DNA from 2 places in the Streptomyces sp. NPDC020884 genome. Region 2 is predicted to be linked to the other one. Evidence: riboswitches for the same ligand, from Rfam matches in the RefSeq annotation. Region 2 holds a riboswitch; the other holds the start of a gene.

Region 1 (10,927 bases), on a different contig from region 2:
CGATCAGCGCACGCTGGCGCATACCGCCGGAGAGCTGGTGCGGGTACTCCTTGAGCCGGCGCGTCGGGTCCGGGATGCCGACCCGGTCGAGCAGCGAGGCGGCTTCCTTGCGCGCCTTCTCGCCCTTCAGCCCGCGGTGGCGCTGGAGGATCTCGGTGACCTGGATCCCGATGGGGACGACCGGGTTCAGCGAGGAGAGCGGGTCCTGGAAGATCATCGCCAGCTGGCTGCCGCGCAGGTCGCGGAGGGTGCGCTCGCTCATGCCCAGCAGGTTCTGGCCGTCGAACTCGGCACGGCCGCCGACCCGTACGCCCTTGCGGGGCAGCAGGCCCATCAGGGCGAGCGAGGTGACGGACTTGCCGCAGCCCGACTCGCCGACCAGACCCACGACCTGGCCCTGGTCGACCTCGAAGGAGACGCCGTCCACGGCCGTGGCGTCCTTGCGGCCGCGGGCGGTGAAAGTGACGCTGAGTTCCTCAACGGAGAGCAGTGACATAGGACTTCAGCCTCGCAACTTCGGGTCGAGGGCCTCGCGCATGGACTCGCCGAGCAGGGTGAAGCCGAGGGCGGTGATGATGATCCCGACGGCCGGATAGGCGGCCATCATCGGCTCGTTGTCGAAGAAGCGCTGTGCCTGGGAGAGCATCACGCCCCACTCGGGAACGGCCGGGTCGGGGTTGCCGAGGCCCAGGTAGGACAGGGCCGCGGCCTCGATGATCGCGGTGGCCAGGCTCAGCGTGGCCTGGACGATCACCGGACTCAGCGAGTTCGGCAGGATCTGCGTGAGCACGATCCGCTTGCGCCGGATGCCGACCGCCTTGGCGGCGAGCACATAGTCCGCACCGCCCTGGACCAGCATCGAACCGCGCAGCAGGCGGGCGAAGATGGGGATCTGGACGACACCCACGGCGATCATCACGGTGGTCAGCGACTGGCCGAGGACCGCGGCGATGGAGACGGCGAGCAGCAGCGACGGCAGCGACAGCATGATGTCGGTGAAGCGCATGACCACGGTGTCGACGCGCTGGCCGACCTTGCCGCCGAGGGTGGCGGCGGCTCCGGAGAGCACACCGACCAGCGCACCGACGATCAGGCCGATGAGCATGGAGACGACACCCACGAGCAAGGTCTGCCGGGCCCCGACGAGCCAGCGGGAGAACATGTCGCGGCCCAGGTGGTCCAGGCCGAACCAGTTCTCGCCGCGCATGCCGACGAACCTGCCCTGGTTCGGGAAGACCTCGCCGCGCCAGGTCTGCGCGGTGGGCCCGTGCGGTGCGACCCAGGGGCCGACGATCGCGACGAGGATGAACACGGCGATGATCGCCGCGCCGATGACGGCCATCTTGCTGGACCGCATACGGCGGAACGCCTCGCGCCACAGGCTGGTGCCGGCGACGGTCTCGGAGCTCTGGGTCAGTTCCGCGAGACGGTCGATCTTGTCTGCTTTGTTGGTCAGGATCGTCACGTCAGTGCACCCGCACTCTCGGGTCGATGATGCTGTACGCGAGGTCGACCAAGAGGTTGATGAGCACGTACACCATCGCGATGAAGAGAATGAATCCGACGAGGACCGGGTAGTCGCGGCCGTCGATCGCGGTACGGATGAAGGAGCCGATGCCGCCGAAGTCGAAGACGGACTCGGTGAGCACCGCGCCGGAGAGCAGGCTGCCGGTCAGCAGGCCGACCGCGGTGATCACGGGCAGCAGCGCGTTGCGCAGCACGTGACGGCCGCGCACGACGCGCTTGTCCAGTCCCTTGGACTCGGCGGTGCGGATGTAGTCCTCGCCGAGCACCTCCAGGACGCTGGCGCGGGTCATCCGGACGATGACGGCGAGCGGGATCGAGGCCAGCGCGACGGAGGGCAGGACCAAGTGCATGATCGCGTCCCAGCTCGCGTCGAGCTCCCCCGTCAACACCCCGTCCAGTACGGAGAATCCGGTGACCTCGGTGGCGTTGAGCCCGGTGGTGAGCCGGCCCTGGCTCGGGAACCAGCCCAGCTCCACGGAGAAGATCCCGCGCAGCAGCATGGCCAGGAAGAAGACCGGGATGCAGATGCCGAGCAGCGATCCGGAGACGGAGGCGACGTCCAGCCAGCCGCCGCGGTGCTTCGCCGCCAGGTAGCCCATCGGGATGCCCACGACCACGGCGATCAGGATCGCGGCGACGCTGAGCTCCACGGTGGCCGGGAAGCGGAGGGTGAATTCGTCCCACACTGGCTGGCCGGTCTGGGTGGAGGTTCCGAGGTCGAGCTCGAAGATGCGCTTGAGGAACCGCCAGTACTGGACGGTCACGGGCTCGTCGAGCCCGAGTGCCCGGTTGATTCTCGCTACTTCGGCTTCGGTGGCCCGCTCGCCCAGGATCGCTGAGGCGGGTCCGCCGGGCAGTCGGTTCAGCCAGAGGAACAGCAGGACCGACAGGCCGAGCAGGGTGGGAATGAGCTGGAGAAGTCTTCTTACGACGAGTCGCAGCACCCCGCATGCCCCTTTCTCACGTGCGTCGATGCGGGTCCGCCCGGCCACCTGGTTGCTGTGGCCGGGCGGACCCGCTGGTGTGCGATTACTTGAAGGAGACCTCGGCGAAGTTCTCCTGCGTCAGCGGAGAGACCTTCGGCGGGTTGACGTTCTTGGCGAACGCGATGGCCGGGGGCGACGAGGAGATCGGCACGCCCGGGACGTACTCCATGATGGCCTCGTTGGCCTTCTTGTAGGCCTCGGTGCGACCGGCCGGGTCGGCGATCTTGGAGGCCGCCTGCACGGCGTCGAAGACCTTCTTGTCCTTGAAGCCCCACTGCTTGTCGGGCCCGGCGAACCAGGTGCCGATGAAGTTGTAGCCGTCGTTGAAGTCACCGGTCCAGCCGAGCAGGTGCAGGGCGCAGGAGCCCGCCTCGGTGGCGTCCAGGTAGTCCGGGGCCCACTTCATGGCCTTCGGCTTGACGGTGATGCCGGCCTTCTCCAGGTCGGCCTTCATCAGCTCGAAGAGGTCCTGCGGGGCAGGCATGTACGGGCGGGTGACCTCGGTCGGGTAGCAGAACTCGACGGAGAGCTTCTCCTCGCCGGCCTGCTTGAGGAGGTCCTTCGCCTTGGCGGTGTCGAACGGGTACGTCTTCACCTTGTCCGAGAAGCCGGCGACCGTGTCGGGCATGAACTGGGTCGCGGCCTTGCCGCCCTCGGGCAGCTGGGTCTTGACGAGGTTCTCGCGGTCGATGGCGTGCGTGATCGCCTGACGGACCTCGGGCTTCTTCAGCGCCGGGTTGGCCGACTGGGTCATGCCGACGTAGAAGATGTTGAAGACGTCGCGGGTCGGGACCTCGAAGCCCTCCTTCTCCAGCGTCGTCACATCGGCCGGGGAGACCAGGTCGTAGCCGTCGATGTCACCCGCCTGGAGCGCCTGGCGGCGGGTCTCCTCGGTGGAGATGGTGCGGAAGACCAGGTTCTTCACCTTGGCCTTGGTGCCCCAGTAGTCGTCGAAGCGCTCGAGGGAGACTTCCTTGTTTCCCTTGTTCCACTTCGTGATCTTGTACGGGCCGGTGCCGGCGACCGTGCCGGCCTCCTGGCTGTACTTGGGGTACGTGATCGCGTCGCCCTTGGCGGTCGCGTCCTGCTTCTCGTACTCCTTCAGCGCCTTCGGCGAGTGGATCGCGAGCGCCTGGAGGGAGAAGCCGCCCGGCAGGTTCGCCGAGGTCTCGTTCACCTCGATGACGGCCGTGTTCTCGTCCTTGGCGGTGCAGGACTTGTAATTGGGCTTGGGCGCCTCGGCGTCCTCGTTCTTCGCGAACCCGCCCATGATGGTCTGCCAGTAATAGGAGACCGCGCTGGACTGGTACGTGCCCTTCCAGTTGAACCAGTGGTCGTAGTTCGCACAGACCGCGGCGGCGTTCAGCGCCTCGCCGTCGTGGAACTTGACGCCCTGCCGCAGGTTGAACGTCCAGACCTTGCCGGCCGGGTCGCTCGACCACTTCTCGGCGAGACCGCCGACCAGCTTGCTGCCGCCGGGCTCGTGCTCCAGCAGGGCCTCGAAGGCCTGGCGGGTGACGCGGAACGTCTCGCCGTCGGTCGCAAGGGCCGGGTCGAGGGAACCGGGGTCACCGGATCCGGCGAAGACGAAGGTGTTCTTGTCTCCCCCCTTGGAACCGCCCTCGTCCCGCTCGCTGGAACAGCCCGTGGCGATCAGACCGACAGCAACCGCTGTCGTGATCGCCCGGACAGCCCGGGACTTGAATATTCGCATGGGTCCACCCCTGGTTCGCCATGTGGTGAGGTTTGATGGCCGCACACTACAGACGGTGGCTACCGCAAGAGAACAGTCCGGATAGCGGTGAGACCTAGTCGAGACCCGGACAGTTAACAAACCGTCCAGTTCCGGGACATCCTCACGGGGGAAGTTAACAAGCCGGACATCGAGGGGTGTTCGACGGAGGGTGACCGGAGGCGGGGGCCGCGCCCGACCGCGCCGCCCCGGTCGTAGGGGCCGGCCGGCCTGCGCTAGCTTCCCCTCATGCTTTCCCCCATGAGCTCACAGGCACAGGTGTACGACAGAGAGTTCCGCAGGAGGGGAGTGCGCGAACAGGGCTGGGGCCGGGGCCTGGTGGCCGTGGCCGTCCTCATCTGGCTCTGGCTGGCCTACCTGCTCGTCTTCTCCTTCAGCATCGACCACGGCGGGAACTCCGGGACCGTCGCGTGCGCATCCCGCGCCTTCCACGGGGACGCCCCCTCCCACGCGTCGTACCGGGAGACCGAGGGCGAGCGCTGTGACGCCGCACGCGACTGGGGGCCGATGCTCGCCGCCTTCCTGCTCTCCCTCCCGCCGGCCACGGTCGGGACCGCGCTGTACGCCTCCGGCACGTCGGCGCTGCGCACTGCCGCGTACGCCGCGGAGATCACCCGCCTGAACGCCGCCAAGGACTCCTGAGCGGGTGCGGGCCGAGCGTCCGGACGGCTCGCCCGTCGCCGTTCAGCGGGGCTGGGGCGGGTAGCCGTATCCCGGGGCGGCGACGGGCGGCGGGCCTGCGGGGGCGTGTGCCTCGCGGTCGTAGAACGGGCGGGCGTTCGCGCGCAGCCACATGCCGACCGGGTCGTACTCGTCGGACATGGCGACGGTGGAGACCGGCAGCCCCTCGGGGACCGCCCCGACCGACTGCCGCATCATCTCGCGCACCGATTCGACGGAGGCGCGGCCGGTGTCGTAGAGGTCCAGGCCGATCGCGAGATACGGGACGCCGACCGCCGGGTGCACCCAGGCGCGGCGCAGGGAGCGGATCGCGGGGGTGCGGTGGGCGTTCTGGGTGAGCAGGGCGTAGAACTGCGGGAGTTCGATGGCGGGGTCGGAGAGCCGGAGCGGTCCGGCGGGCAGCCGGTCCAGGCCGGTGGCGATGCGGCGCAGGTCGAGCCAGGGGATGCCGACGCCGCCGCCGGGGGCGTGCGGGTTGAGCCAGATCCCCCAGCGGTCGGGGAACAGCGCGCGGGCGATGTCACGTCCGGTGACCAGCTCGTGGGCCCTGTTCCAGCCGCTGGCGGAGAGCTCCTGGGCGGAGGTGACGCAGGGGGCGTAGCCCAGGCCGTCGATCTCCATGTTCCCGTACTGGGCGTCCGGTGAGCGGGCCGTGCCGTGCCAGAGCAGCATCCAGATCCGGCCCTCGGCGACCGCGTCGAGCAGCGCCTCGTAGGTGTCGTAACGCCCGGGGGCCACCTGGCGCAGCATGTGCTCGACCTTCCCGGCCGCCGCAGTGCCTGACGCACTCACCCTGGGTTCCGCCCCTCGTCGATCCGTCGCGTTCGCGCCATCGCTCCCGGGCACAGGGGAGCGACCACGCCATCAAACCAGCTTATGCGTCACTTCTGACACCGACTTGACGCCACGGTCCGGCGGCGCCCGGTCCCGGTGCGGTCCGTGGACCCCGTACCGGTGGATCAGTCGGTCTCGTACCGGTGGATCAGTGGCCCTCGCGGCGGTAGAACGGCCGCACTCTCTCCCGCATCCAGTCGCCGACGAGGTCCTCGGCCACATCCAGCAGGACCAGGTTGACCGGCCAGGGCGCCTGGACCCGGCCGAGCGCCCGGCCGATGGCGTCCATGGGGGCGCTCTGCCCCGCGCCGTCCCAGGTGGCGAACTCGACGCCGACGAAGAGGACCGGGTCACCGCCCTCGATGCTGGCCAGCGCCCGGCGGGCGGTGCTCACCACGCCGATGGCCTCGAACTCCTCGGACACGGCGGTGAGGAAGTCGACGGGATCGTGCTGCCAGTCCGGCTCGAACAGGCGGACCCGGCCGCCGGTGGCGGGCCCGTCCAGGACGGTGCGGCCGGCCCGGCAGAGCTCGGCGACGGCGGGCGGCGGAAGCGGTATGCCCACCGCGCCGCCCGGGTTCACGGCGATGCCGACCTGCGGGGGCAGGCCCCGGGCGAAGTCGCGGGCGGGCGCGACGGCGAACGACATGTGGCTGCCGACGCAGCTGAGGAACTGGCCCTCGGAGCTGAAGACGGGGACGAAGGCCGCGCCGTCGATCTCCATCATCGGCAGGTCGAGGTCGGAGCTGGCGGGGGTGCCGCCGCCGGGCAGCGGCACCCAGACGGAGCTGCGGCCGAGCACCTCGACGAGGCGGCCGCCCGCTTCCGGGACGCCGAGCGAGGCCGTCAGCACCTCTTCGAGCTCGTTGGCGGGCCATCCCTGCTGGGGGTGCGCCGGTGCGGGTGCCGGAATATCCACTGCCTCTGTGCCCTCTCTCCACCGCCTCGGCCGCGCGCGGCGGCCGTCGTGCTCCGGCCAGCACCATAGCCTCCGCGGGCGGCGAAGGCTCAGGCCCTGTCCCGGGCCTCCGTGAAGGAGATCCGGCCGAGCGCCGTCGCGGCCACGCGGTCCAGCAGCACCGCGGAGGTGCAGCCGACGGGCAGCAGCCCCTGTTCGGTGTCGCGGAGCAGCCGGGCCACCGCGTGCCGGTGGCGGGCGAAGGCGTATCCGGAGACCCCGCGGCCGCGCTCGCGCTGTCCCTGCCGGGCCACCTCGGGCGTCACGTCGAGCAGGATCAGATGCAGGGTGCGGCCCCGGCTCACGGCGTGCCGGGCGAGCCAGCCGCGTACCCAGGTCTGGGTTCCGCAGTCGTGCACGACGACGGATGCGCCGGAGCGCAGGGCGTTCCAGAGGCCGAGGTAGTGCGCGACGCGCACGAGCGGGCGGTACAGGGCGTAGGGAAGTAAGCCGGGAAGCGCGGCAGCCCAGCTGTCGCGGGTGTTCTGGGAGTCGATGGCGCGGCCCCGCGCGGCCCGCTGGATGAGGGTCGACTTGCCGCTGCCGGGGAGTCCGGAGACCACCACGACATCGCCGGCGGTGAAATCGAGGCTGTACGGGCCGCATCCGGTGCGCCCGCGCAGGTCGCGTACCACCGGCGCGTGCTCGGTCAGCAGCTCCCGCACGGGTGCGCCGGGCTGTGCGGGCATCGCGCCGTGCGCGACCCCCGCGGTCGGTGCCGACCGCTGCAACGTCATCGCCCATCCCCCTGCCGTCGGGTCACCCACGCCTGCCCCTGAAGTGTAAAGAAAAGGCAATGCGGCACAACCGGCCTCGCTGTCCTCACCGGCGTGGGGACCTGGCCCCCCACTCTCCCGCAATGCGTGCGATGATGACCCCGCCAACTGCATACCGGCCGTTCGAATCCACGCGGGAGAGTTCCGGCCACAGTGTGAGCCGGGCGCCGAAGGAGCAAGATCCTCCCTTGAATCTCTCAGGCCCCGTACCGCGTGGATGAGGCAGATCTGAAAAGCGAGCCGCCCCGCGGCTCCACCCAAGGTGCAAGCCGAGCCCTGTGAACAGGGGCGCCCTCCGGGGGCATACCCCGTCAGGGGCTATCGGCGAACCTCTCAGGTTCCGATGACAGATGGGGAGGATTCGTCCTGACGTCGTCATGCCCTGGAGCCGTATCCATGAGCACGCCCCCCCGTCTCACCGCCCTCGACGCGCTGCACCGCTCGCTCGGCGCCACCATGACCGACTTCGCGGGCTGGGACATGCCCCTGCGGTACGCCAGTGAGCGCGAGGAGCACAACGCCGTACGTACCCGGGCCGGCCTCTTCGACCTGTCGCACATGGGCGAGATCACCGTCACCGGGCCCGAGGCCGCCGCCTTCCTCGGCTACGCGCTGGTCGGCAACATCGCCACCATCGGCAACGGCCGGGCCCGCTACACGATGATCGTCCAGGAGGACGGCGGGATCGTGGACGACCTGATCGTCTACCGCCTGGGCGAGCCGGGGGCCACCGAGTACATGGTCGTCGCCAACGCGGGCAACGCGCAGATCGTGCTGGACGCGCTGACCGCCCGTGTCGAGGGCTTCGACGCCCGGGTGCGCGACGACCGGGACGCGTACGCGCTGCTCGCCGTCCAGGGCCCGGAGTCGCCCGCCATCATGAAGGCCGTCACCGACGCCGACCTGGACGGGCTGAAGTACTACGCGGGCCTGCCGGGCACGGTGGCCGGGGTCCCGGCGCTCATCGCCCGTACCGGCTACACCGGCGAGGACGGCTTCGAACTGTTCGTCGCGCCCGAGCACGCCGAGCAGCTGTGGCGGGCGCTGACCGAGGCCGGCTCCGCGCACGGGCTGATCCCCTGCGGCCTCTCCTGCCGGGACACGCTGCGCCTGGAGGCGGGCATGCCGCTGTACGGGCACGAGCTGACGACCGCGCTGACCCCGTTCGACGCGGGGCTGGGCCGGGTCGTGAAGTTCGAGAAGGAAGGCGACTTCGTCGGCCGCGAGGCGCTGACCGCCGCCGCCGAGCGCGCAGAGACAGCACCGCCGCGCAAGCTGGTCGGTCTGATCGCCGAGGGCCGCCGGGTCCCGCGCGCGGGCTTCCCGGTCGTCGCCGACGGCAAGGTGATCGGCGAGGTCACCTCCGGCGCCCCCTCCCCGACCCTGGGCAAGCCGATCGCCATGGCCTACGTGGACGCGGCCTTCGCCGCCCCCGGCACCGAGGGCGTGGGCGTGGACATCCGGGGCACGCACGAGCCGTACGACGTCGTCGCGCTGCCGTTCTACAAGCGCCAGAAGTGATATCCCGGGAGAACCCGGACCTTCTCACCCCACGCAGGCGTCACAGAAGTGACGTACCTCCGTCTCACACCGCAAGACCACCGTTCATCAGCACTCCCCCGCGTACAGGAGAATTCAGGTCATGAGCAACCCCCAGCAGCTGCGGTACAGCAAGGAGCACGAGTGGCTGTCGGCCCTCGAGGACGGCGTGGCCACCATCGGCATCACGGAGTACGCGGCCAACGCGCTCGGTGACGTCGTCTACGCCCAGCTCCCGGAGGTCGGCGACACCGTGACCGCGGGCGAGACCTGCGGCGAACTGGAGTCGACCAAGTCGGTCAGCGATCTGTACGCGCCGGTGACCGGTGAGGTGACGGCGGCCAACCAGGACGTCGTGGACGACCCCTCGCTGGTGAACTCCGCTCCCTTCGAGGGCGGCTGGCTGTTCAAGGTGCGCGTCGAGGGGGAGCCGGACGACCTGCTCTCCGCCGACGAGTACACCGCGTTCTCCGGCAACTGAGACCTAAGGGACCCCCTGATGTCGCTTCTGAACTCCTCCCTCCACGAGCTGGACCCGGACGTCGCCGCCGCCGTCGACGCCGAGCTCCACCGTCAGCAGTCCACCCTCGAAATGATCGCCTCGGAGAACTTCGCTCCGGTCGCGGTCATGGAGGCGCAGGGCTCCGTCCTCACCAACAAGTACGCCGAGGGCTACCCCGGCCGCCGCTACTACGGCGGCTGTGAGCACGTCGACGTCGTCGAGCAGATCGCGATCGACCGGATCAAGGCCCTGTTCGGCGCCGAGGCCGCGAACGTCCAGCCGCACTCCGGCGCGCAGGCGAACGCCGCCGCGATGTTCGCGCTGCTCAAGCCGGGCGACACGATCATGGGCCTGAACCTGGCCCACGGCGGTCACCTGACCCACGGCATGAAGATCAACTTCTCCGGCAAGCTCTACAACGTGGTCCCCTACCACGTCGACGAGAGCGGCGTCGTGGACATGGAGGAGGTCGAGCGCCTCGCCAAGGAGTCCCAGCCGAAGCTGATCGTGGCCGGCTGGTCCGCCTACCCGCGCCAGCTGGACTTCGCCGCCTTCCGCCGGATCGCGGACGAGGTCGGCGCGTATCTGATGGTCGACATGGCGCACTTCGCGGGCCTGGTCGCGGCCGGTCTGCACCCCAACCCGGTGCCGCACGCCCATGTCGTCACCACCACCACGCACAAGACCCTCGGCGGTCCGCGCGGCGGCGTGATCCTCTCCACCCAGGAGCTCGCCAAGAAGATCAACTCCGCGGTCTTCCCGGGTCAGCAGGGCGGCCCGCTGGAGCACGTGATCGCGGCCAAGGCCGTCTCGTTCAAGATCGCGGCGGGCGAGGAGTTCAAGGAGCGCCAGCAGCGCACCCTGGACGGCGCGCGGATCCTGGCCGAGCGCCTGGTCCAGCCGGACGTCACCGAGGTGGGCGTCTCCGTCCTCTCCGGCGGCACCGACGTGCACCTGGTCCTGGTCGACCTGCGCAACTCCGAGCTGGACGGCCAGCAGGCCGAGGACCGGCTCCACGAGCTGGGCATCACGGTCAACCGGAACGCCATCCCGAACGACCCGCGTCCCCCGATGGTCACCTCGGGCCTGCGGATCGGCACCCCGGCGCTGGCCACCCGCGGCTTCGGCACCGAGGACTTCACCGAGGTCGCGGAGATCATCGCCGCCGCCCTCAAGCCGTCCTACGACGCGGACGACCTCAAGGCCCGCGTGGTCGCGCTGGCCGACAAGTTCCCGCTGTACCCCGGCCTGAAGTAACACCTGGCCTGCGGTTCTGCACGTTCGGGCGGGGCACCGCGCACACTGAACAGAGTGAGCGCGGTGCCCCGAACCGTGTCCCCTGCTCCACCCTTTGTCCCTGCTTGCCCCGCG
Region 2 (10,927 bases):
GGGCTTCGCCGACACCGGGCGGGTGCGCGACCGGGACATGCAGCGGGTCGTCAACGGTCTGTGGGAGTCCGGGGCCGAGGCCATCGCCATCAATGGGCAAAGGCTGACGGCCCTGTCGGCCATCCGGGCCGCCGGCGACGCCATACTGGTCGACAACAGACCGCTCGTGCCGCCGTACACGGTGCTCGCGGTGGGGGACGGGAAGAAGCTCGCGACCGCGTTCCAGGACAGCGCCGACGGCCAGTACCTGCAGGCGCTCAAGGAGAGCTTCGACATCCGCACCAGCATCTCCGATGAGGCGAAGGTGCGGCTTCCGGCCGCGCCGAGCCTCATCGTCCGTACAGCAGAGCCGAAGGCCGCCGGCAGTGGTGCGGCAGACACAGGGAAAGGCACATCGTGATCGCCGTACTGGGCCTCGTCGTGGGAGTCGTGGTCGGACTGTTGGTCCGGCCCGAGGTACCGGCGGTGGTCGAGCCCTATCTGCCGATCGCGGTGGTCGCGGCGCTCGACGCCGTCTTCGGCGGTCTGCGGGCCATGCTCGACGGCATCTTCGTCGACAAGGTCTTCGTGGTCTCCTTCCTCTCCAACGTCGTGGTGGCCGCGCTGATCGTCTTCCTCGGCGACAAACTGGGTGTCGGTGCTCAGCTCTCCACGGGTGTGGTGGTCGTGCTCGGCATCCGGATCTTCTCCAACGCCGCCGCGATCCGCCGGCACGTCTTCCGGGCTTGAGGCCGATGAACAACGACGAGAACTCCCGCAGCGAACAGCCCGAGAGCGGCGCGTCCGCCGCTCCGGACGCTCCCGCGCCGCCGCCTGCCGAAGAGGTGTCCGGCCGGCAGCGGCTGCTGGCGGGCCTGTGGCCGCCGCGGCTGAGCCGGGCCCAACTGATCGTCGCCGTGCTGCTGTTCGGACTCGGTCTGGGACTCGCCATCCAGGTGCGGTCCACCAGCGACGACAGCGCGCTGCGCGGCGCCCGGCAGGAGGACCTGGTCCGCATCCTCGACGAGGTCGACGACCGGACCCAGCGCCTGGAGGACGAGAAGCAGCGCCTGGACGATCAGCGCACCGAGCTGGAGAACAGCTCCGACCAGGCCGAGGAGGCCCGGAAGCAGACGCTGGAGAAGGAACGCCAGCTCGGCATCCTCGCGGGCACCGTGGCGGCCGAGGGCCCCGGCATCACGCTGACGATCACCGATCCCTCGGGGGCGGTCGCCCCCGACATGCTGCTCGACGCCCTTCAGGAACTGCGGGCGGCGGGGGCCGAGGCGATCCAGGTCAACGGGGTGCGGGTGGTGGCCAACACCTATTTCTCCGGGGACGGCGGGAACGTCCAGGTGGACGGCAAGAAGATCGAGGCGCCGTACGAGTTCACGGTGATCGGCAAGCCGCAGGATCTGGAGCCCGCGCTCAACATCCCCGGCGGTGTGGTCCAGACGCTGGAGAAGGAGCAGGCCACGGTGCTCGTGGAACGGTCCGACGACATCGTCGTGGACGCCTTGCGACCGGCGCAGCGGCCTGACTACGCTCGGTCGTCAACCCCGTGAGCGGGGCGAGTGTGAAGGCCCGTGGAGCGGGTCGGAGGGTTGCGGGGGGTCGGCGCACCGGATTGGTGGTGCGTGGTGGAAACTGTCGGGTGGATACGGACGTTGTGAAGATGTCCGGGTCGGCAGGTGTGTTCAATCAGGGTTCGTCCTGCCCCACGGGCGGGTCTATGTCGGTCAAGGGGAATCGCCCGTGAAGTTGTTTGCGAAGTTGTTCGGGAAGAGTGCACGCGAGGACAGCAACAGTGCTGCCCGCCACCGCGCGCCGCGCCACGGTCAGGGCGAGGAGCAGGAGGCGGAGCGTCCGCTCTTCCGCGACGAGGTGTCCGGTGCCCCGGGTGGCGACGGCGTGTCGTCTGTTGACCCTGCCGGTGCCGGACGCATAGGTTTCGGCGAACCATCAGCCTCGAGTACGGGTGGAGGGTTCACCCCGGAGGGCTCGCCGATGCCGGTCTGTACGAGGTGCGGTCACCGCAACGCGGAGGCCAGCAGGTTCTGCTCCAACTGCGGCGCGCCGCTGCGGGGCGGCGTTCCCGAGCGCCCCTCGGAGACGACGTCCACGATCTCCATCTCCGGTCTCGAGGCGTACGAGGCGGAGGCGACGGGCCAGACCGCACTGCCCTCGCTCTCCCCGGAGGCTCAGGCCGCGGTCGACGCGCTGCCCGCGGGCTCGGCGCTGCTGGTCGTGCGGCGCGGCCCGAATTCCGGCAGCCGCTTCCTGCTCGACAGCGACCTGACCACGGCGGGCCGTCACCCGCAGAGCGATATTTTTCTCGATGACGTGACCGTGTCGCGGCGTCATGTGGAGTTCCGCAGGAGCCCGGACGGTAGCTTCACCGTGGGTGACGTCGGCAGCCTCAACGGCACCTACGTCAACCGTGAGCGCATCGATTCGGTCCAGCTGTCCAACGGCGACGAAGTCCAGATCGGAAAGTACCGCCTGGTCTTCTATGCGAGCCCGCGGGGCGTGTGACCAGCCCCGGACCCGGTCCGGGGGGACCCCCAGGAAGGCCCATGCTGCGAACACCGACAGGCGGTGCCGGCCACGGCACCGCCACCGCGGAAGCGCGCCCGATGAGCATCGGAGCGGTGCTCATCCAGCTGCGCGAGGAGTTTCCCGAAGTCACCATCTCCAAGATCCGGTTCCTGGAGGCGGAGGGGCTCATCGAGCCGCAGCGCACTCCTTCCGGATACCGCAAGTTCGCCCCGTGCGATGTGGAGCGCCTGGCGCAGGTGCTCCGTATGCAGCGGGACCACTATCTGCCGCTGAAGGTCATCCGGGAGCACCTGGACGCGCTGGCGCGGGGGGAGCAGCCGGTCCTGCCCTCGCCCGGCGGGCAGCGGGACCTCGCCGACGGGGTGTGGGAGGCCGGTCCCGGAGCGGCGACCGCCGCCCGGATCGGGCGGGCCGAACTGCTCGCGGCGGCCGAGGTCGACGAGGACCGGTTGGCCGAATGGGAGTCCTACGGCCTCATCGTCCCGGCCTCCGAGGGCGGCTACGACGCCGAGATGGTGACCGTCGCCAAGCTGGTGGCGGATCTGGGGCGTTTCGGCCTGGAACCGCGTCATCTTCGGGCCATGCGGGCCTCCGCCGACCGGGAGGCGGGGCTGGTGGAGCAGCTGGTCGCGCCCCTGCGCCGGCACCGCAATCCGCAGACCAGAGCCCATGCCGAGGCCACCGCGAACGAGCTCGCCGAGCTCTCCGTACGGCTGCACGCGGCACTCGTGCAGAGCGCTCTGCGCAGCCGTCTGCACTGACATCGGCGGAGCCCGACTACCCAAACATGGCGAGCACGTCCTAGGGTTGCTGTGTGAACGAGCTCGACGTTGTCGGTGTCCGGGTGGAAATGCCCTCCAACCAACCGATCGTTCTCCTGCGTGAAGTGGGAGGCGACCGGTACCTCCCCATTTGGATCGGTCCTGGGGAGGCGACCGCGATCGCCTTCGCCCAGCAGGGCATGGCGCCCGCCAGGCCGCTGACCCATGACCTGTTCAAGGATGTGCTCGAGGCCGTGGGCCAGGAGCTCACCGAGGTCCGGATCACGGACCTCCGAGAAGGGGTCTTCTACGCGGAGCTCGTCTTCGCCAGCGGAGTGGAGGTGAGCGCCCGGCCCTCCGACGCCATAGCGCTCGCCCTGCGGACCGGCACGCCGATCTACGGCAGTGACGGCGTGCTGGACGATGCGGGCATCGCGATCCCCGACGAGCAGGAGGACGAGGTGGAGAAGTTCCGCGAATTCCTCGACCAGATCTCTCCGGAGGACTTCGGCACGAACAGCCAGTGACCTCCCGCAAGGGTGTCGTCAAGCGCATCCGACAAGCCTTTCCCGGAAACGAGACACGGGAAACCACCCTCAGGGTGATTATCACTCGGCGTGCCGAGTGTGGCGATCGTTGACGCACCCCGAGTGACTGCCTACCTTCGAGTGGGCAGGTCAAGGACGGAGGTCGGCGTGAGAAGCAGCGGCGACGGTACGGCGGCGGGTGGGCCGTATCCGCAGCACGGCAGTGGAGCCGACCACACCATCAGGCAGCCGGTTCAACCGGCCGCGGTGGCGGCGGACGGCGTGGCAGCGGCGAGCGGTGCCGGCGACATCGGCTATCGCGGACCGACGGCGTGCGCGGCGGCGGGGATCACCTACCGCCAACTGGACTACTGGGCGCGCACGGGGCTGGTCGAGCCCAGTGTGCGTCCGGCCTACGGGTCGGGGACCCAGCGTCTCTACAGTTTCCGGGACGTGGTTCTCCTCAAGATCGTCAAGCGGTTCCTGGACACCGGGGTCGCTCTGCAGAACATCCGCACCACGGTCCAGCATCTGCGGGCCCGCGGTTTCCAGGACCTCGAGCGCATGACGTTGATGAGCGACGGGGCCACGGTCTACGAGTGCTCCTCGCCCGACGAGGTCGTCAGTCTGCTCCAGGGCGGGCAGGGAGTCTTCGGGATCGCCGTCGGCGTCGTCTGGCGGGACGTGGACGCGGCGCTGTCGCAACTGCACGGTGAGCGGGTCGACACCGGCGAGACGCTGGTCGGCCACAACCCGGCGGACGAGCTGGCGCGGCGGCGCAACCGCGCCGGCTGAGCACCCCGACGGGCAGCACGGCGCACAGTACGAAGAACGGCACAACGGGACGGTGCGGCAGCCCCACGGGGCGCCGCACCGTCCCGTTGTCAGTGCCGTAGGGCAGCATCGACGGTGTGAGACCCGCGCCCACCATCCTTCACCTGGACATGGACGCCTTCTACGCGTCGGCGGAGCAGGCGTCCAAGCCGAGCCTGCGCGGCAAGGCGGTCGTGGTGGGCGGCCTCGGCCCCCGCGGAGTGGTCGCCACCGCCTCGTACGAAGCCCGGCGCCTGGGCGTTCACTCGGCGATGCCCACCGCCCAGGCCCGGCGGCTCGCCCCGAACGCGGCCTACCTGGTGCCCCGCTTCTCGCTGTACCGGACCGTGAGCGACCAGGTGATGGAGCTCCTGGGGCGGCTGTCGCCCCTGGTGGAGCTGCTCAGCCTGGACGAGGCCTTCGTGGACCTGGAGGCGGGTGGAAGGGCGGACGACGCGGCGTCCGCCCGCGCGACGGGCGAGGGGCTGCGGACGGCCATCCGCACGGTGACCGGTCTCAGCGGATCCGTCGGGCTGGCGGGTTCCAAGATGCTCGCCAAGATCGCCTCCGAGGAGGCCAAGCCCGACGGGCTGCTCATCATCGAGCCGGGCACCGAGCGCGAGCTGCTCGCCCCGATGTCCGTCCGCATCCTGCCGGGGGTCGGCCCGGCCACCGGCGACCATCTCCGACGCGCCGGGATGACCACCGTCCACGACCTGGCCGAGGCGGGCGAGGCGGAGCTCGTACGGCTGGTCGGCAAGGCCCACGGCCACGGGCTCTACCGGATGGCGCTGGGGCTCGACGACCGGCCGGTGGTCGCCGAGCGGGACGCCAAGTCCGTATCGGTGGAGGACACCTTCGACGTGGACCTGCACGACCGGGTGCGGGTGCGCGCCGAGGTGGAGCGGCTGGCCGTGCGGTGCGTGGAGCGGCTGCGCGCCGCCGACCGGTCGGGGCGCACGGTGGTGCTGAAGGTGCGCCGCTACGACTTCTCCACGCTGACCCGCTCCGAGACCCTCAGAGGCCCCACGGACGACCCCACGGTGGTCCGCGAGGCGGCGGGGCGGCTGCTGGAGTCCGTCGACACCACGGGGGGCGTACGGCTGCTGGGGGTCGGTGTGACGGGGCTGGCCGACTACACCCAGGAGGACCTGTTCGCCCAGGCCGCCGACGCCCGGGAGCTCGCCCAGCGGGCCCAGGAGGAGCACCGGGCGCCCGCCGTGGAGGGCGACGGGGAGGAGGCCGCCCCCGAGCCCGAGCCGGACAGCGCCGAGCTGCTCGCCGCACGGCGCTGGCCCGCCGGGCACGACGTGCACCACGAGGAGCACGGCCACGGCTGGGTCCAGGGCAGCGGCGTCGGCCGGGTCACCGTCCGGTTCGAGGAACCGTGGAGCGCGCCCGGCCGGGTGCTCACGTTCCGCATCGACGATCCGCTGCTGCGGCCCGCCGATCCGCTGCCGCTCGTCCGTGAAGCGGCCGACTACTCCTCCTGGCCCGCCAGCCTGCCGAAGTCCCGGTCGGGCGCCGACTCCTCCGGGGGCGGGGAGTCCAGTCCGTAATGCCGGTAGAGCTGAAGTTCCTGCTCGGGCGAGAGGTGCCGGCCGACGCCGAAGTCCGGCGCGTCCTTGATCACCGCGCGGTCGAAGGGGACGCGCAGCGCGTCCTCGACGAATTCGCTGGGTTCCAGGGGGACGAAGGCGTCCCTGCTGAACAGGCCGGTGCGGACGGCAGCCCACTCGGGCACACCCGTCGCGTCGTCGAGATAGACCTCATCCACCGTTCCGATCTTGGCGCCCTTGCGATCGAATGCCTTGCGGCCGATCAGGCGGCGCGGATCGATATCGGTCTGCACGGTGCCTCCCACTGGTCGCAACTGCTCAGGGTGGTCCCTGTTGCTCCACCAGCACCACACAAGTGCAGATCCGTGGTGTCGGCCACTCGAGAGCTCCGCCGCAGTGGCCGCTGGTAGGCTGGCAGTGGCTGCTGACCCCGTGCGGGAGAGTCCTCCGGTGCAGAATCCGGAGGCGCCGAAGGAGCAACTCCTCCCCGGAATCTCTCAGGCCCCCGTACCGCACGGACGAGGTCACTCTGGAAAGCAGGGCGGTTCCGTGTGGGTGCAGACCCGGACGGACTCGACCCTCACCGACGGTGAAAGTCGGCACGCCTCGTGCGCGCCGGTGAAGCTCTCAGGTTGAGATGACAGAGGGGGAGGCCGTTCGGGCACCCGCGCCGTGGTGCCCCTCGCAGGTCGTGACAGACCAGGAGGCCTCCACCATGACCCCCCGTCGCACTCCGCTCTCCCAGCTGGAGCAGGGCATTCCGTTCGAGCAGCGCCACATAGGGCCCGACGCCGGGGCCCAGGCGAAGATGCTCGCCCAGGTCGGCTACGGCTCCCTCGACGAGCTGACCGCCGCCGCGGTGCCCGATGTGATCAAGAGCGCGGAGGCCCTGAACCTTCCGTCGGCGCGCACCGAGGCGGAGGTCCTGGCCGAGCTGCGCTCGCTGGCCGACCGCAACCAGGTGCTGGCCCCGATGATCGGCCTCGGCTACCACGGCACCTTCACGCCGCCCGTCATCCTGCGCAACGTCATGGAGAACCCCGCGTGGTACACGGCCTACACGCCGTACCAGCCGGAGATCTCCCAGGGCCGGCTCGAAGCCCTCCTGAACTTCCAGACGATGGTCGCCGAGCTGACCGGGCTGCCCACCTCCGGCGCCTCCCTGCTCGACGAGGGCACCGCGGCCGCCGAGGCGATGGCCCTGGCCCGGCGCGTCGGCAAGGTCAAGAACGGCGTCTTCCTGGTCGACGCCGACACCCTGCCCCAGACCGTCGCGGTGATCGAGACCCGCGCCGAGCCCACCGGTGTCGAGGTCGTCGTCGCCGACCTGAGCGACGGCATCCCCGCCGAGATCGCCGAGCGCGGCGTCTTCGGTGTGCTGCTCCAGTACCCGGGCGCCTCCGGAGCCGTGCGCGCCATCGAGCCCGTCATCGAGCAGGCCCACGGGCTCGGCGCGATCGTCACCGTCGCCGCCGACCTGCTGGCCCTCACACTGCTCACCTCGCCCGGCGCGCTCGGCGCGGACATCGCGGTCGGCACCACCCAGCGCTTCGGTGTCCCGATGGGCTTCGGCGGCCCGCACGCCGGCTTCATGGCGGTCCGCGAGAAGTTCGCCCGCTCCCTGCCCGGCCGCCTCGTCGGCGTCTCCGTCGACGCCGACGGCAACAAGGCCTACCGCCTGGCCCTCCAGACCCGCGAGCAGCACATCCGCCGCGAGAAGGCCACCAGCAACATCTGCACCGCGCAGGTCCTGCTCGCCGTCATGGCCGGGATGTACGCGGTCTACCACGGCCCCGACGGGCTGCGGACGATCGCCCGGCGCACCCACCGCTTCGCCGCGATCCTGGCCGACGGCCTGCGGAGCGCCGGGGCCGAGGTCGTGCACGGCGCGTTCTTCGACACCCTGACCGTGCGCGCCCCCGGCAAGGCCGCGGCCATCGTCGCGGACGCCCGGGAGCGCGGGGTCAACCTCCGCCTGGTCGACGCCGACCACGTCTCCGCCGCCTGCGACGAGACCACCACCCGGGCGCAGATCTCCGCCGTCTGGGCCGCCTTCGGCGCCGACGGCGACATCGAGGCACTGGACGCCGCGGTCGCCGACGCGCTGCCCGAGGGGCTCCTGCGCTCCGACGACATCCTGACCCACCCGGTCTTCCACCAGCACCGCTCCGAGACCGCGATGCTGCGCTACCTGCGCAAGCTCGCCGACCGCGACTACGCGCTGGACCGCGGCATGATCCCGCTCGGCTCCTGCACCATGAAGCTGAACGCGACCGCCGAGATGGAGTCGATCACCTGGCCCGAGTTCGGCGCGCTGCACCCCTTCGCACCGGCCGAGCAGGCACAGGGCTTCCTCACCCTCATCCGTGAGCTGGAGGAGCGCCTCGCCGAGGTCACCGGCTACGACGCGGTGTCCATCCAGCCCAACGCCGGCTCCCAGGGCGAGTTCGCCGGTCTGCTGGCCGTCCGGGCGTACCACCGGGCCAACGGCGACGACCAGCGCACCGTCTGTCTCATCCCGTCCTCCGCGCACGGCACCAACGCCGCCAGCGCCGTGATGGCGGGCATGAAGGTCGTCGTGGTGAAGACCGCCGACGACGGCGAGGTCGACATCGCGGATCTGCGCGCCAAGATCGAGCTGCACCGCGACGAGCTGGCCGTGCTCATGATCACCTACCCGTCCACCCACGGGGTGTTCGAGGAGCACGTCGCCGACATCTGCGGCGAGGTGCACGACGCGGGCGGCCAGGTCTACGTCGACGGCGCCAACCTCAACGCGCTGGTCGGGCTCGCCAAGCCCGGCAAGTTCGGCGGCGACGTCTCGCACCTGAACCTGCACAAGACCTTCTGCATCCCGCACGGCGGCGGCGGCCCCGGCGTCGGCCCGGTCGGCGTCCGCGCCCACCTCGCTCCGTACCTCCCCAACCACCCGCTCCAGCCCGCCGCGGGCCCGGAGACCGGTGTGGGCCCGATCTCGGCCGCCCCGTGGGGCTCGGCGGGCATTCTGCCGATCTCCTGGGCGTACGTCCGTCTGATGGGCGGCGAGGGACTCAAGCGCGCCACGCAGGTCGCCGTGCTGGCCGCGAACTACATCGCCAAGCGGCTGGAGCCGCACTTCCCGATCCTCTACAACGGCCCGGCCGGTCTGGTCGCGCACGAGTGCATCGTGGACCTGCGCCCGATCTCCAAGGCGACCGGCGTCTCCATCGACGATGTTGCCAAGCGCCTGATCGACTACGGCTTCCACTCGCCGACCATGTCGTTCCCGGTGGCCGGCACGCTGATGATCGAGCCGACGGAGAGCGAGGACCTCGCGGAGCTCGACCGGTTCTGCGACACCATGATCGCGATCCGCGCCGAGATCGAGAAGGTCGCCTCGGGGGAGTGGGGCAAGGACGACAACCCGCTGACCAACGCCCCCCACACCGCGGCCGCGCTCGGCGGCGACTGGGAGCACGCCTACAGCCGCGAGGAGGCCGTCTTCCCGGCCGGTGTGTCCCCCGCGGACAAGTACTGGCCGCCGGTGCGCCGGATCGACGGGGCCTTCGGCGACCGGAACCTGGTCTGCTCGTGCCCCCCGCTGGACGCGTACGACAGCTGAGTCGGCCGGTCGCGGGGCGTGCGCCGGGAACGGCGTACCCCGGACATGCGTCGGGGCCGGTGCGGAGATCTCTCCGGGCCGGCCCCTGTTCGTACGACCGTCCTCAGGCGGCCTTCACCACGCGACCGGCTGCCAGCGGCCGGTGCGGGGCGATGATCTGCCCGTCGGGCAGCAGCTCGCCGGTGTCCTCGAAGAGCAGGACGCCGTTGCACAGGAGGCTCCAGCCCTGTTCGGGGTGGTGGGCCGTCAGTCGGGCGGCCTCCCGGTCGGGTGAATCGGCGGTGGGGCAGGATGGCTGGTGCTGGCACATGGATGGGTTCTTTCGCTGCGTCGAGTCGAGTGTCCTGCGGCTGGATGAGTTGTTCATGGCCGCCCCCGTATCAGTCGGTCCGGTCCCAGTGTTGCCCTACGGGGAAGATTCCGCAGGGATTTCGCTGCAGCTCCCGTACTCCTCTCATGACGCGTCACCCGCGCGGACGGTTCACCGCAACTGCACTGTCCCTTTGGGTGGTTCGGGGTGGCCGGATAGGGCTAGTCCGAGTGGGCAGCGCAACGCCCCCGCGGCGACCCGCCCCCGCGTCCCGGCGTACGGGGCGGGGCGGGTGCCACGGGGGCCGGTGGTGTCGGGCCCGGTGGTCAGGCCGAGCTGAGGAGAGGCCCGGGGGCCACCCGCAGCGAGATGACGGGCAGCAGATCGGCGACCCGGTGCGGGCGGTGGGCGGCGATGCCCGGAGGGGCCGGGGCCAGGGGCACCAGGATGTCCGTCGGAGCGAGCACGCCGCCGGCCGGATCGGCCTCGGTGTCGCCGTGCAGCCAGAGCGTGAGCATGTAGAGCTCCGGGACGGACAGCAGCCGGGCCTGGCAGGCGGTGCCCGAGGCCTCCGCCTGCCGGACGGCCAGCTCGGTCGAGGCGAGGTAGGGCCCCTCGAAGAAGTGCGAGAACGTCCAGCCGTCGGGGGTGAGCACGGTGTCCGCCGCGGCAACCGCGCGGCCCTCGCTCCGGATCAGGAAACGCCAGGCCGCGAGCCGTGTCAGGGGTGCTGTCCTGGCGGGAGTGATCCGGTCCAGCACATGGACGGGAAGCGGTAGTTCGGGGCTCAGCGGACCCTGGACGGTCCGGAGAGCGGA

Evidence for each region. Region 2 has a riboswitch for glycine ahead of gcvP (aminomethyl-transferring glycine dehydrogenase). Riboswitches for the same ligand answer to the same signal wherever they lie in the genome.
Region 1: another riboswitch for glycine. It lies ahead of gcvT (glycine cleavage system aminomethyltransferase GcvT); the one in region 2 lies ahead of gcvP (aminomethyl-transferring glycine dehydrogenase).

The regions. Positions count from the first base shown of each region.
Region 1 covers NZ_JBIRRY010000002.1:293,625-304,551, forward strand. Annotated here, with positions in the region: gene ACH4UK_RS08170 (ABC transporter ATP-binding protein) at 1-496, opposite strand, end outside; gene ACH4UK_RS08175 (ABC transporter permease) at 503-1,465, opposite strand; gene ACH4UK_RS08180 (ABC transporter permease) at 1,467-2,471, opposite strand; gene ACH4UK_RS08185 (ABC transporter substrate-binding protein) at 2,557-4,227, opposite strand; gene ACH4UK_RS08190 (hypothetical protein) at 4,507-4,908, shown strand; gene ACH4UK_RS08195 (enhanced serine sensitivity protein SseB C-terminal domain-containing protein) at 4,951-5,697, opposite strand; gene ACH4UK_RS08200 (enhanced serine sensitivity protein SseB) at 5,930-6,700, opposite strand; gene ACH4UK_RS08205 (AAA family ATPase) at 6,790-7,476, opposite strand; glycine riboswitch at 7,640-7,737, shown strand; gene gcvT (glycine cleavage system aminomethyltransferase GcvT) at 7,912-9,036, shown strand; gene gcvH (glycine cleavage system protein GcvH) at 9,158-9,535, shown strand; gene glyA (serine hydroxymethyltransferase) at 9,554-10,813, shown strand.
Region 2 covers NZ_JBIRRY010000011.1:4,034-14,960, forward strand. Annotated here, with positions in the region: gene ACH4UK_RS29850 (DUF881 domain-containing protein) at 1-400, shown strand, start outside; gene ACH4UK_RS29855 (small basic family protein) at 397-729, shown strand; gene ACH4UK_RS29860 (DUF881 domain-containing protein) at 735-1,544, shown strand; gene ACH4UK_RS29865 (FHA domain-containing protein) at 1,735-2,514, shown strand; gene ACH4UK_RS29870 (MerR family transcriptional regulator) at 2,556-3,299, shown strand; gene ACH4UK_RS29875 (bifunctional nuclease family protein) at 3,353-3,826, shown strand; gene ACH4UK_RS29880 (MerR family transcriptional regulator) at 3,995-4,621, shown strand; gene ACH4UK_RS29885 (DNA polymerase IV) at 4,738-6,198, shown strand; gene ACH4UK_RS29890 (PRC-barrel domain-containing protein) at 6,120-6,491, opposite strand; glycine riboswitch at 6,624-6,721, shown strand; gene gcvP (aminomethyl-transferring glycine dehydrogenase) at 6,914-9,799, shown strand; gene ACH4UK_RS29900 (DUF5999 family protein) at 9,903-10,109, opposite strand; gene ACH4UK_RS29905 (hypothetical protein) at 10,436-10,927, opposite strand, start outside.